4 regions of the Symbiobacterium turbinis genome follow, and region 1 is predicted to be linked to each of the others. Evidence: riboswitches for the same ligand, from Rfam matches in the RefSeq annotation. Region 1 holds a riboswitch; each other region holds the start of a gene.
What was found. A riboswitch is a leader RNA that binds a small molecule or an ion and turns the genes downstream of it on or off. The one in region 1 is predicted to bind S-adenosylmethionine.
Positions count from the first base shown of each region.

Region 2: linked by a shared signal. The riboswitch ahead of metX (homoserine O-acetyltransferase MetX) and the one ahead of ACZ45O_RS09570 (methylenetetrahydrofolate reductase) in region 1 are both predicted to bind S-adenosylmethionine.
Region 3: linked by a shared signal. The riboswitch ahead of ACZ45O_RS15385 (methionine ABC transporter ATP-binding protein) and the one ahead of ACZ45O_RS09570 (methylenetetrahydrofolate reductase) in region 1 are both predicted to bind S-adenosylmethionine.
Region 4: linked by a shared signal. The riboswitch ahead of metK (methionine adenosyltransferase) and the one ahead of ACZ45O_RS09570 (methylenetetrahydrofolate reductase) in region 1 are both predicted to bind S-adenosylmethionine.

Region 1 covers NZ_AP042433.1:2,011,843-2,015,043, forward strand. Annotated here, with positions in the region: gene ACZ45O_RS09565 (hypothetical protein) at 1-573, opposite strand, end outside; gene ACZ45O_RS09570 (methylenetetrahydrofolate reductase) at 606-1,508, opposite strand; SAM riboswitch class I at 1,587-1,692, opposite strand; gene ACZ45O_RS09575 (M23 family metallopeptidase) at 1,739-2,305, opposite strand; gene ACZ45O_RS09580 (CPBP family glutamic-type intramembrane protease) at 2,566-3,201, shown strand; gene ACZ45O_RS09585 (HAMP domain-containing sensor histidine kinase) at 3,198-3,201, opposite strand, start outside.
Region 2 covers NZ_AP042433.1:1,027,278-1,030,478, reverse strand. Annotated here, with positions in the region: gene ACZ45O_RS04905 (aspartate kinase) at 1-516, opposite strand, end outside; gene metX (homoserine O-acetyltransferase MetX) at 709-1,866, opposite strand; SAM riboswitch class I at 2,213-2,324, opposite strand; gene ACZ45O_RS04895 (DUF2249 domain-containing protein) at 2,536-2,763, shown strand; gene spoIVA (stage IV sporulation protein A) at 2,858-3,201, opposite strand, start outside.
Region 3 covers NZ_AP042433.1:3,200,939-3,204,139, forward strand. Annotated here, with positions in the region: gene ACZ45O_RS15375 (alpha/beta hydrolase) at 1-400, shown strand, start outside; gene ACZ45O_RS15380 (biotin synthase BioB) at 558-1,310, shown strand; SAM riboswitch class I at 1,390-1,506, shown strand; gene ACZ45O_RS15385 (methionine ABC transporter ATP-binding protein) at 1,590-2,588, shown strand; gene ACZ45O_RS15390 (methionine ABC transporter permease) at 2,581-3,201, shown strand, end outside.
Region 4 covers NZ_AP042433.1:3,059,105-3,062,305, forward strand. Annotated here, with positions in the region: gene pflB (formate C-acetyltransferase) at 1-25, opposite strand, end outside; gene fabZ (3-hydroxyacyl-ACP dehydratase FabZ) at 975-1,421, shown strand; SAM riboswitch class I at 1,472-1,580, shown strand; partial or broken gene metK (methionine adenosyltransferase) at 1,680-2,877, shown strand; gene ACZ45O_RS14700 (glycosyltransferase) at 3,012-3,201, shown strand, end outside.

The DNA.
Region 1 (3,201 bases):
CACCAGGTAACACGTCGGCGTGCAACTAAGGCCGATCTGCGGGCCGCCCGCCAGGGTCACCAGCCCGATCTGCTCCTCCACCGGCCAGTCGCCGTAGCCGGGGCCGTACAGCGGCGTCAGCTTCACGCCGACCTGACCGGCGCCGGCGTGTGCAAGACCAGCCCGGTGCAGCAGCGCCTCCCGCACCCACTCCGCGAGCCCCTGCACCAGGACCGAGCCCGCCGCATCCACCACCGCGGCGAGGGCGTACTCGTCCCGTGCGAACAGATCCCGAGTCAGTTCGTCCACGCCCGGACCCAGGGTGGCCGCCACCAGCGAGACGCCGTCGGCCCCGGCCAGCAGCCGGGCCAGGCTGCGGGAGCGCCACCCGATCCCCGGCACGCCGGCGCGGACCCCATCCCCCTCCACGGTGACGGCGCAGTAGGCCACACTGGCGGCCGGCGTCGCCGCCTCCCGCGCCAGGGCGAGGCCTCGCTCCACCAGGGCCAGATCACGCTGGGAAAGCCGCGTGCGCCCTTGCCGGTAGCCCAGCAGGCGGAGCACCTCGGGAAGCGGAGCCGCAAGCTCGTCCACGGCCGGGCGCAGAATCGTGTGCTGCAGCTTGCCTACACCCCCGCGCGGGCCGACTGGCGCAGTCCCAGTTCGTCGATGATATCCAGGACCGCCACGACCCGCTTTGCGCTGTTCATCGGGAAGATGTGCACCCCGTGAACGTGGGGCCCGATCTCCCGCAGCAGCTCGGCGACGAGCCGCAGCCCCTCCTCCTCGCCCTTGCCCCGCATCCGCTCCAGGGCCCAGTCGGGGATGACGATGCCCGGCACGGTCCGGTTCAGCCGGTCGGCAAACTCATAGCTCTTCAGCGGCAGGATGCCGTAGAGGATCGGGATCTTCACCCGGCCCGCCAGCTTCGCCTGGAACCGCTCCAGCTGACGGGGGTCGTAAATGGGCTGGGTCTGCGCAAAGTGTGCCCCGGCCTCCACCTTCTGCTCGAGCCGGGAGACCTCGGCCTCCAGGTCCTCCGCCGCCGGATTGCAGGCGCAGCCGATGGCGAAGTCGGTGCCCTGCTCCAGGGCGCCACCCGCGAGCGTCTGCCCCCGGTTCAGCGTGGCCGCCAGCCGGATCAGCCCGATGGTGTCCACCTCGAACACGCCCCGGGCGCCGGGGTGGTCGCCCTGCTCCGGGTTGTCGCCGCGCAGGGCCAGGATGTTGCGGACCCCCAGCCCCGCCGCGCCCAGCAGTTCGGCCTGCAGGCCGATGACGTTGCGGTCCCGGGTGGTCAGGTGGAAGATGGCCTCCACCTGGCCGTCCCGCTGCAGCAGGTGGGCCAGGGTGATGGGGCTCATCCGCACGTTGGCCATCGGGCAGTCCGCCACGTTCACCGCATCGACCCGGTCGCCGAAGCGCCGTACCCGCTCCAATGTCTTCGTGACGCTCGCCCCCTTGGGCGGGTCGATCTCCACCGTGACGCAGAACGCGCCCTGCTGCAGCCTGTGCATCAAGCGGGCCATGGCGCTCCCTCCTTATCTCTTTAGACATAAAGAACCCTTCGAGAACGAAGGGTTCGCAGACAGCCGACTGCTGCGCACGCTTCATCTCTCGGACCTGACGTCCGCTGGACTTGGCACCGTTCTCCAGACCGGAGCGGTTGCCGTGGCATCATGGGGCCAGTCCCTCCGCCACTCTCGATGAATCGAGCGGGTATTGAATTGTTTGGGGACAGTATAGCAACCCCCACTCCCTAGGGCAAGCCCGCCAGGTTCGCGAGGCGCAGGGGATCCACCGGCTCGCCGCCCTGCCACAGCTCAAAGTGCAGGTGCGGGCCCGTCACCTGACCGGTCGCGCCGATGCGCCCCACCTCGTCGCCGCGCTGCAGCCGGTCGCCCTCCTCCACGGCGATCGCCGACAGGTGGGCGTAGACGCTGGCCAGCCCCCCACCGTGGTCCAGCACGACGACCTGCCCGTAAGCCGGGAGCTCTGCTGCGGCGATCACGACGCCGTCGAAGCACGCGACCGCAGCCGCCCCCTCGGGTGCGCCGATGTCGACGCCTGCGTGCAGCCGGAGCCGCTTCAGCACCGGGTGCAGCCGGAAGCCGTAGTCCGACGTGATCTCGGTGTGCCCGGGAGCCGGCCAGGCGAAAGGAGACTGCGGGGCGGGCGCCGCCGGATCCTGCCGGTCCCGGATCCAGCGGCCGATCGCCTGCACGTCCCGCCCAGGATCCACCGCCGCGGTCGGCAGCGCACCCCAGACGGTGAGTGGGAGAGCAAGCAACAGGAGCAGCGGAAGCAGCCATCTGCGACTGTACACCAGGGGTATCCTCCATCCAGCTTGATACCCCTACCGTACCGCAGGGACCTTGCTTCCTGTTCACCTATATCTTACGAGTTCCTTAAGGTTACAGAAGCCGGCATACCGCGGCGCCGCAGCCCGCCCCGCATCCCGCGCCAGGCGAACCCGCCGCCGTACGGGCGGGCGCACGCCAGAGACCTGGTATTGCCAATTCCGCCTCGTAACAATATTATGCTGTTATGTCACGCGGGTGCCACCGCCACGAAGGAGGTGCCACGATGAACCGCCGGTACCTGATCCTCTCCCCGATCCTCATCATCGCCGCCTGCCACGTCGCCGCCCGGGTTGCGCTGCGCGCGCTGGGCCCCTGGGGCTGGGCGCCGACGGTCCTGCTCTACTGGGGCCTCCTTGGGGGCGCCATCGCCCTGGGCCGTGAGCCCGGATCCCTGAGACGCTGGACCGCCCTCGCCCGCGGGGCCCGGGGCTGGACGGCGCTGGCCCTGCTCGTCGGCCTCATCCCCCTGCCGATCCTGCTGCAGAACCTGCACCTGCTGGCGGATCCCACCATCCTGGTCGCCTGGCTGCTGTTCGCCCTCATGAACCCGTGGTTCGAGGAGTTCTACTGGCGGGGGCTCCTGCTGGACGCGACCGCCCACTGGCCCGCGTGGGCCGGGGCGGCTTACTCCACTGCGCTCTTCGTGGCGTTTCACCCGCTGGTGGCCGGCGTCTTCTCGGTTGCCAACCGCGACGGGGCGGCCCTGGCCGCCCTCCTGCTCATGGGCGCCGCCTGGGCCGCCGCCTACCGCCGGACCGGGACGCTCCGGTGGGCCCTGGCGTCCCACGTCCTCGTCGACCTGGGCAACCTGGCGGTGCCGGTCTTCCTGGGGCTCTATATCCCTCCGCACCTGGGCTAG
Region 2 (3,201 bases), 980 kb from region 1:
GAAGATCTGGCACTCATCCGCCTCCAGGTAGGCCGCCAGGGCGATCGCCGAGGCGTCAGAGCCGCCGCGGCCGAGCGTGGTGATGTCGCCGTGCTCGTCGAGCCCCTGGAAGCCCGCGACGATGACCACCCTGCCCTCACCCAGCTCCCGCCGGATGCGGGCGGTGTCGATGTTCAGGATCTTCGCAGCCCGATGATGGTCGTCGGTCTGCACCCCGGCCTGGGGCCCGGTGAGCGACACCGCGTCGACCCCCAGCTCGTGCAGGGCCATGGTGAGCAGCGCGATGGAGACCTGCTCACCGGTGGCCAGCAGTACGTCCATTTCACGGGGCGACGGCCGGTCCGTGATGGACCGGGCGCGGTCGATGAGCTCATCGGTCATGTCCCCCGGGGCGCTGACCACGACCACGACGTCATTTCCCTGCTTCTTCTTCCAGGCGATGCGCCTGGCCACCCGGCGGTACTTCTCGGCGGTGGAAACCGACGAGCCGCCAAACTTTTGCACGACAATACCCAAGAGCGCCCTCTCCTCCTCTATCAACCAGCGTGTCTCTGCGAGGTCAGGCGCTCACGAGGTGGGCTCCGCGCGCCACGCGAGCGGTCCGGACAGCCCGTTTGCCAGCTTTCCCCGAGTTGTCCATGGATCCCACCTCCTCTCCACCACGTGGAGGTATAATACCTTAATTATACACCTGCCCTGCAGGAGCGTCTACGCCTCCGAGCCGTCTGCCGCCTCCAGCTCCTGCAGGAAGCGCCGGATCGGCTGCTCGATCAGCGCGAAATCCACCAGGAACGCATCGTGCCCCCAGGGCGAGTCCATCTCCAGGTACTCCGCCTGGCCGCCGGCCGCCCGCACCAGTTCCACGGTCTCCTGCTGCAGGTACGGGGGGAACAGCAGGTCCGAACGGATCCCGATGGCCAGCACCTTCGCCTTGATCAGCCCGTGGGCCGCCTCGTAGGAGCCCCGTCCCCGTCCCAGGTCCATCAGATCCATCGCCCGGGTGAGGTAGAGGTACGAGTTGGCGTCGAACCGCTCCACCAGCTTCTGCCCCTGGTAGTGCAGGTACGACTCCACCTGGTAGGCGACCCCGAAGCCCTGCTCCAGTGGGCTGACCCCGCCGAGAACGTCTCGGCCGAACTGGGTCCACATCGACTCGTCGGACCGATAGGTGATCATGCCCAGCATGCGGGCCGTGGCCAGCCCCCGCACAGGGCCCGGCGTGCCGTAGTACTGCCCGCCCCGGAAGTCGGGGTCGTTCAGGATGGCCTGCCGCTGCACCTCGTTGAAGGCGATGCCCTGCGGGTGAAAGCGGCCCGCGCCGCCGATGGGGATGATGCCCCGCATGCGGTCCGGATATGTCGCTGCCCACTCCAGCGCCTGCATGGCCCCCAGCGAGCCGCCCACCACCGCCACCAGCCGCCTTACCCCGAGCAGGTCCAGCAGCCTGGCCTGGGCGCGGACCATGTCGCGGACGGTGACGACGGGGAAGTCCAGACCGTAGGGCCGGCCGGTCTCGGGATTCGCGGACCCGGGCCCCGTCGAACCCTGGCAGCCGCCCAGCACGTTGGAGCAGATCACGCAGTACCGGTCGGTATCCAGGGCCTTGCCCGGCCCCACCGCGTCGTCCCACCAGCCCGGCTTCCGGTCGTCCGGCCTGTACCGGCCGGCCACGTGACTGTCCCCGGTCAGGGCGTGGCAGACCAGAATGGCGTTGTCGGCCGTCGCGTTCAGCCGACCGAAGACCTCGTAACAGAGGGTCACCGCCGTGAGGGTCCGACCGCTCTCCAGAACCAGCGGGAAGTCCGGAAACGCCACCCGTGCGTACTGCCGCCGCGACAGCAAGGTGGACACTGTTGCCGCGGTCACGCCCCCACCCCCTCTATCCCCATCACTTTATGGATGCCGCTGCACTCAGCATTCCCAGAGCCTGACCGGCAAACCCAACGCCCAGTACCAGGAGGCCCGGGGCAAGCGTCGTCTCCCGCATGGGCAGGTTCAGGGCCTGCACCCCCAGGAGAGCCGCTGCGCTGGTCAGTGTCGTGGCTGATGCAGCCCCCACCAGACCACAGCCAGGAACCCCAGGAACGAGACGCCCCCCAGCACGACTGCATGCGTACTCCTCCCCTGACGCATGCGCATTTCCGACCATCGAAAAAGCCGCTCCCGATAAGGGAGCGGCTGGCAAAGCGCTGGATTGCTCAGTGGATCCGCTCTCTTATCTTCCGGCGGGCTGCCGCCGGTGGAATTGGCACCTTCAGACGCCGCCACGCGCCTGGGTTGCCGGGTTTCATCGGGCCAGTTCCCTCCACCTCTCTGGATAAGAGCCGCCGGAAGAAGCTTCCGGACGGACGCCGTATGAAGTTTGAGGAAGATGGTAGCATGAGTCCGGTACCGCTGTCAATACCAGGATCAGTGTTTGCCTCGAGAAAAGCGCCTTGCCGGTTTCGTTTCCATGGAACGGTGATACGGATCACTTTTTCCTGGGTGAAAGCGGGTACCATAGAGGGCGAGAAACGGCAAAGGTGGTGTGGGTACATGGCTCTCAAAGAGCTCGATGTTCGCGAGATTCCGCCCGCGCAGCGGCACCCGCTGATCTTCCAGACCTTCGAGTCGCTGGCCCCCGGTGAGGCGATGCGCCTCATCAACGACCACGACCCCAAGCCGCTGTACTACCAGTTCGCCGCCGAGCTCACCGGCCAGTTTGAATGGGAGTACGAGGAGCAGGGGCCGGAGGCCTGGAAGGTGCGGATCACCAAGAAGTAGGCCGCCTCCGCAGGGGCGGGCCGGATCTGCCCCTTCTCCGAAGCAGCTCCGGTGCCCGGTAAGTCGGGAGGGGGGGCGATGCCCCCCTCCCGACTTAGATAATGATGCAGATCAGCCCGCCTGATCCCTCGTTGATGATGCGGCTGAGCGTCTCCTGCAGCTTCACCTGCGCGTCGTCGGGCATGCGGTGCAGCTTGGCCCGGATGCCCTCCTGCACCAGCTCGTGCAGCGACTTGCCGAAGATGTCGAACTCCCAGAGCTGTTGCGGGTCGTCCTCGAACCGGTCCAGCAGGTACTGAACCAGCTCCTCGCCCTGCTTGGCGGTGCCGATGATCGGCGTCACCTCGGCGGAGATGTCCGCGCGGATGAAGTGCAGGCTCGGAGCCGTGGCCTGGAGCTTCACGCCGTACATGATGCCCTGCCGCACCAGCTCCGGCT
Region 3 (3,201 bases), 1.2 Mb from region 1:
CGGGCTGATCGCCCTCCACCTGGCCGCGCGGCACGCCGTACGCTCCGTCTGCACCCTGGCGGCGCCGATCCTGCTGGAGGATGCGGAAGGCCTCGGCGCGCGCATGGCTGCTTACCTGGGCACGCCGGCCCGCGTTATGCCCGCCCTCCGGTCGCTGGTGCGCCTCGCGCGCCTCACGCGGCGGCAGCTCGGGCGGGTGGAGGCCCCCGTCCTGGCCGTGCAGGGCGACCGCGATGACTGGATTGCGCCGGACAGCGCCGCCTACCTTGCGGCGCGCCTCCCATCGGCCCGGCTCTTGGTGCTGCCGGGGCGGGGACACTTCCTGGTGTTGGAACGCGGCCGGGACGAGGTGGCGGCGCAGGTTGTGGACTGGATGATAGTACCGCGTGAACAAAAGTAGCCACAAAGAAATGGGCCTTTCCCGGAATAGGCTATTGCCAGACAATCCGGTACGATATTTGTGACGGCTGTCACAAGAGGCAGGTGATCGTGTGATTGGGCCGATCCTTCGTCGTGCCGAAGCCGGCCGTACGCCTAGTCGCCGGGAGATTCTGCTCATGTTGCGTGCCGAGGAAGACGAGTACCGAAATCTGCTTGAAGTCGCCGGCCGAATCTGCCGGCAGAACAAGGGTCAAGAGCCGTCGCTGCGCCTGCTCGTCGACCTCGAAGTCAGCGAACCCGACAGTGTGGTCAATGACGTGGTGACTGCGTGGCAGAAAGGTTGCGAGTCGGTGCTGCTGTGCGCATCGTCGGAGTACCAGGCCGTGGGTGACGTGGCGGACCTCATTCGGAAGATCGCGGCGCAGACAGAGATGCACATTGCCCTCTGTCTGGGCGATCGGGCGTACGACGTCTATGCGCAGTGGCGTCAGGCCGGCGCCGTGGAGTACCTGCTGCCACACGACTGCTGCAATCCGGAGCTCTTCGCGCACCTGTACCCGGGCCAGTCGCCGGCCGACCGGCTCACCCGCGGCCTGTGGCTGAAGGGTCTCGGTTTCCGGGTGACGGGGGGCATCTGCGTGGGCATCGCCGGCCAGACCGATGAGGACATCGCCGACGACCTGGAGGTCCTGCGCAACGCAGCCGTCACCGGCGTGGTGGTGCGCTCCGTCGACGCGGCCGCCGATGTGCTGCGGGTGCTGGCCATCACCAGGCTCTGCCTGCCTGACGCCGATCTGTGGGTGGCCACCGACGACCCGGTCCTGCAGGCCAGGGCCCTCACCTGCGGCGCGAACATCCTGGTCACCGCGCACCCTGAGGGCTCGGGCCCTGAGGTGCCGCGCGTGCTGGCCCCGCTGAGTTCCAACTGACGATCAACCACAGATTCCTGGTTGACGCATTCGGCGCGCCGTGGTATCTTTAGCTTCAATACAAACTGCATAGCGTTGACTCTTATCCAGAGTAGGCTGAGGGACTGGCCCGATGACGCCACGGCAACCGGCACGTGCCCCGGCGTGCAGCGGTGCCAATTCCTGGGGAGGGCATCTGCTCTCCCGAAGATAAGAGGCAGCCGGAAGACGATGATGTTGATTCTGTGCGCCTCTATTGTGGGGCGCACTTTTCTATTGCCGAAATGGAGGTAAGGCCTCGTGATCGAGCTCAAGGGCCTCACGAAGATATTCAAACAGAATGGGCAGGAGATCGTGGCCTTGAGCGATGTCAGCCTGCACGTGCCCAGGGGGCAGATTTTCGGCATACTCGGCCAGAGCGGAGCCGGAAAGTCTACCCTCATCCGGTGCGTCAATCTGCTGGAGCGTCCGACAGCAGGCGAGGTTTGGGTGGACGGGCGGGAGATCACCCGCCTCAGCCCCCAGGAGCTGCGGGCCGCGCGCCAGGAGATGGGTATGATCTTCCAGCAGTTTAACCTGTTCGATGCCCGCACGGTCTTTGGCAACGTGGCCTACCCGCTGGAGGTGGCCGGCTGGCCCCGCCAGCGCATCTGGGAGAGGGTGGAGGAGCTGCTGGCCCTGGTGGGGCTGTCGGACAAGGCCGACGCCTATCCGGCCCAGCTCTCCGGCGGCCAGAAGCAGCGGGTGGGCATCGCGCGGGCGCTGGCGCCCGGGCCGAAGGTTCTGCTCTCCGATGAGGCCACATCGGCACTGGATCCGGACACCACCCGGTCGGTGCTGGCGCTGCTCCGGGAGATCAACCAGCGGCTCGGGCTGACCATCCTCCTGATCACCCACCAGATGGAGGTGGTGAAGCAGGTCTGCGACTCCGTGGCCATCCTGGAGGGCGGCACGGTGGTGGAGCAGGGCGGCGTGCTGGAACTGATCGGCCGGCCGGGCTCCCGGCTGCGGGAGCTGTTTTACGAACCCGTGGGAGACGTGGCCGTCCGGATCCACCCAGAAGGGGTGCGGGTTGTGCTCTTCTTCGTGGGCGCCTCAGCCGACCAGCCGCTGATCAGCGCGATGGTGCGCCGGTTCCAGGTGGACGCCAACATCGTTCACGGCGCGGTCGAGCGGATTGCCGGAGCGACGGTGGGCCGGCTGCTGGTGGAGCTCACCGGCCGGCCGGAGGACATTCAGGCTGCCCTGCGGTTCCTCGAGGAGCAGGGGGTCTCGCCGGAGGTGATTCCGCATGGTTAACCTGGGGCCGATGATGGCGAAAGCCACCTGGGAGACGCTCTACATGGTGGGTGCCGCCGCCTTCTTCACGCTCCTCCTGGGCCTGCCCCTGGGTGTGCTGCTGGTGATCACCGCCCGGGGCGGCCTTTGGGAAAAGCCGGGGCTCAACCGCGTCCTCGGTGTTCTGGTGAACATCGGCCGCTCGACGCCCTTTGTCATTCTGATGGTGGCGGTCACCCCGCTCACGAGGGCGATCGTCGGCAGTTCCATCGGCACCACGGCGGCCATCGTTCCGCTGGTGGTCGCGGCCGTTCCCTTCATGGGGCGGGTCGTGGAGCAGGCGCTCCACGAGGTGAGCCCCGGCCTGGTTGAGGCTGCCCTGGCCATGGGCTCCACCAACTGGCAGGTGGTCACCAAGGTGCTCCTGGCGGAGGCCAGGCCGTCGCTGGTGCGGGGCACGGCCCTGATGCTGGTGAACGTCGTCGGCTACTCGGCGATGGCCGGCGCCATCGGCGGCGGCGGATTGGGCGACGTCGCCGTGAAGTGGGGCTACGCCCGGTACGAGATGGACGTCATGTACGTCAGCCTGGTGATCCTGGTCGTCATGGTTCAGGTCATGCAGTGGATCGGCGAC
Region 4 (3,201 bases), 1.0 Mb from region 1:
GCTTGAAGCCAGTCCAGGCTGTCATCTTGGGCCTCCTCCCTGGTGAAAACAGCTACAATTCACACGTGGTCCGGCGAAATGTCGTTTTTCGCCGGTGAAATGTCGTTTTTCGGCGGTGAGTTGCAGCTGGACTGTACACTACCTATGTTAGGACCCGGGTAGGAGGCTGGCTATTGTTCTCGGGAATGATTTCACATGGAGTGCGAAAGTCTATATCCCTACGCATTAAAGTACCATTGGGCCGGGTGGGTGTACGGGTATGGCCAGCCGAAATGCGGGTGCGACCAGTCAAATGCAGGTGAGACTAGCTGAAATGCAGGTGTGATTAAGCCGAAATGTAGGTGCGACCAGTCGAAATGCATTAAGAACGGGGAGCGGACAGCCGCTCCCCGCAATTGGTTCTAGCAACTCCCGAGGTTGGGGTGGTTGAACGTGAAACCCCCGCCCCAGGGATCCTGCTCAAAACCCAGTTCCGCGCCCTGGAACCAGTGGGCAACCCGCTGCTCCAGGTAGACGCGCACGTCACCTTCGACGATGGTTACGTCGGTGTCTCTCGGCTCTTCCAGAGCCAGGCCCAGGCTGGGGCCGCCTCATCCAAAACCCTGAACGTAGATGCGGAAGCCGACGTTTTCCGGCTTGCCTTCCAGGCGCCGGGCGATTTCGGCGGCGGCCTCCGGGGTAACCGTGATCACTCTGCAACACCTCCGCGGTATATCCCATACCCCGTAGGGTTATGGTAGCGTTCAACGCGGCTTGCGTCAAGCCCCGGTTGCGGGCCAACAGCCGGGTGCAGGACAGGCCGGGACCGGGAAGGAGCCGGTGCAGAACGAGCCAGGATGCGGCAGCAGAAGGGTACAGGACAAGCCGGGAACAGGCAGCAGAAGGGTGCAGCATGCGCCGGGGGTCGAGAGGAGAAGGGGGCCGTTTGGGGAATACTCAACATAAGAATTCCCGGAGATTAGGGGGCGTATCCACTGGACATCAGGCAGATCATGGAGATCATCCCGCACCGGTACCCGATGCTGATGATCGACCGGGTGCTGGAGCTCGAGCCCGGCAAGCGGGTGGTCGCGGTCAAGAACCTGTCCATGAACGAGCCGGTCTTTCAGGGGCACTACCCGGGCAACCCCATCTTTCCCGGCGTGCTGATTCTGGAGGCCATGGCGCAGGCGGGCGCGGTGGCGGTGCTCTCGCAGCCCGAAAATGCCGGGAAGGTGCCGCTGTTCGCCGGCATCGACGAGGCCCGGTTCCGCCGGCCGGTGCTGCCCGGCGACCAACTCCGCCTGGAAGTGGAGATGGTGGCCATGCGCCGCGGCCTGGGCATCGGGAAGGGGAAGGCCTTTGTGGGCGACGAGCTGAAGGCGGAGGCCACGCTGAAGTTCGCGCTGGCTGACGCGCCCGGGGAAACGCACGCCCAGTAGTCGTCCTTGACACCCATTGGGAGCGGTGGTATCCTATTCGCAACTGAATACTCTTATCAAGAGAAGCGGAGGGAACTGGCCCAATGAAGCTTCGGCAACCAGCCTGCGTGAGCAGGTAAGGTGCCAAGTCCAGCCGGGCACACTACCGGAAGATAAGAGGGAAGAGCAGTGTCATCCACCCTCTTCGCGTGTGAAGAGGGTGTTTTGATGTGTAATCGCCTGGCCGGTTTCAAGCCGTCAGAGGAGGTAGATAATCAGATGTTTGAGCAGAAGGGGCGGTACCTCTTCACCTCTGAATCCGTCACCGAAGGGCATCCGGACAAGATGGCGGATCAGATCTCGGACGCGGTGCTCGACGCGATCCTGGCGCTCGACCCGAGGGCCCGCGTCGCGTGCGAGACCATGCTGACCACCGGGTTGGTCATCGTCACCGGTGAGATCACCACCACCGCGTACGTGGACATCCCCAACCTCGTGCGCGACGTGGTGCGCGACATCGGCTACACCCGCGCCAAGTACGGTTTTGACGGTTCGACGTGCGGGGTGATGACGGCCATCGACCCGCAGTCTCCGGACATTGCGCAGGGCGTGGATGTGGCGATCGAGGTGCGGGGCGAGGTGACCGAGAAGGAGCTGCGAGCTCGGCGCCGGCGACCAGGGCATGATGTTCGGCTTCGCCTGCGACGAGACCCCCGAGCTGATGCCGATGCCCATCAGCCTGGCTCACCGCCTGGCAAGGCGGCTGGCCCAGGTGCGCAAGAACGGAACGCTGCCCTATCTGCGGCCTGACGGCAAGACGCAGGTGACGGTGGAGTACGTGGACGGCCGGCCGGCGCGCATCGACACCATCGTCATCTCCACGCAGCATGACCCGGATACCACGCAGGAGCAGATCCGCAAGGAGGTCATCGACTACGTCATCCTCGACGTGGTGGACCGCAACCTGATCGATGACCGCACGCGCTATTTCATCAACCCGACCGGCCGCTTCGTGGTGGGCGGCCCGCAGGGCGACGCGGGGCTGACGGGCCGGAAGATCATCGTGGACACGTACGGCGGCTACGCCCGCCACGGCGGAGGGGCCTTCTCGGGCAAGGATCCGACGAAGGTCGACCGGTCCGGCGCCTACGCGGCGCGCTGGGTCGCCAAGAACATCGTGGCGGCTGGGCTGGCCTCCAAGTGCGAGGTGCAGCTGGCCTACGCCATCGGCGTGGCGCAGCCGGTCTCGATCCTGGTGACCACCTTCGGCACGGGCAAGCTGCCCGACGAGCGGCTGGCCGAGCTGGTGCGGGAGACCTTCGACCTGCGCCCGGCCGCGATCATCCGCGATCTCGACCTGCGCCGTCCCATCTACCGGCAGACGGCCGCTTACGGCCACTTCGGCCGTACCGACCTCGACCTGCCGTGGGAGCGCACCGACCGGGCGGCGGTGCTGCGGGAGAAGGCGGGCCTCTGATTCGGGATGTTTCAGGGCCGGAACCGAGGCGATTCCTCGGTTCCGGCCCCTTTTTGCGCCCGGGACTCCGGGGAAGGCCATGTGTGCCCCGTGCTCCTGCGCCGTCATATTCTGGCTCGCAGGAGGGGGTGGCGGTGCGGGAGGGAGCGTTCTTCTGGGGGTTGCTGGCCCTGGCGGCGTACGGCCTGGTGAGCGCCGTGACCCACGTGGCGGAGCTGATCGGGCGGATGCGGACGGAGGATGAGTCTGTGGCCTACGTCGTGCTGGTGCGGGACCAGGCGGACCGGATCGAGGACGTGCTGGGCCGGATCGCCCGGGAGGCGG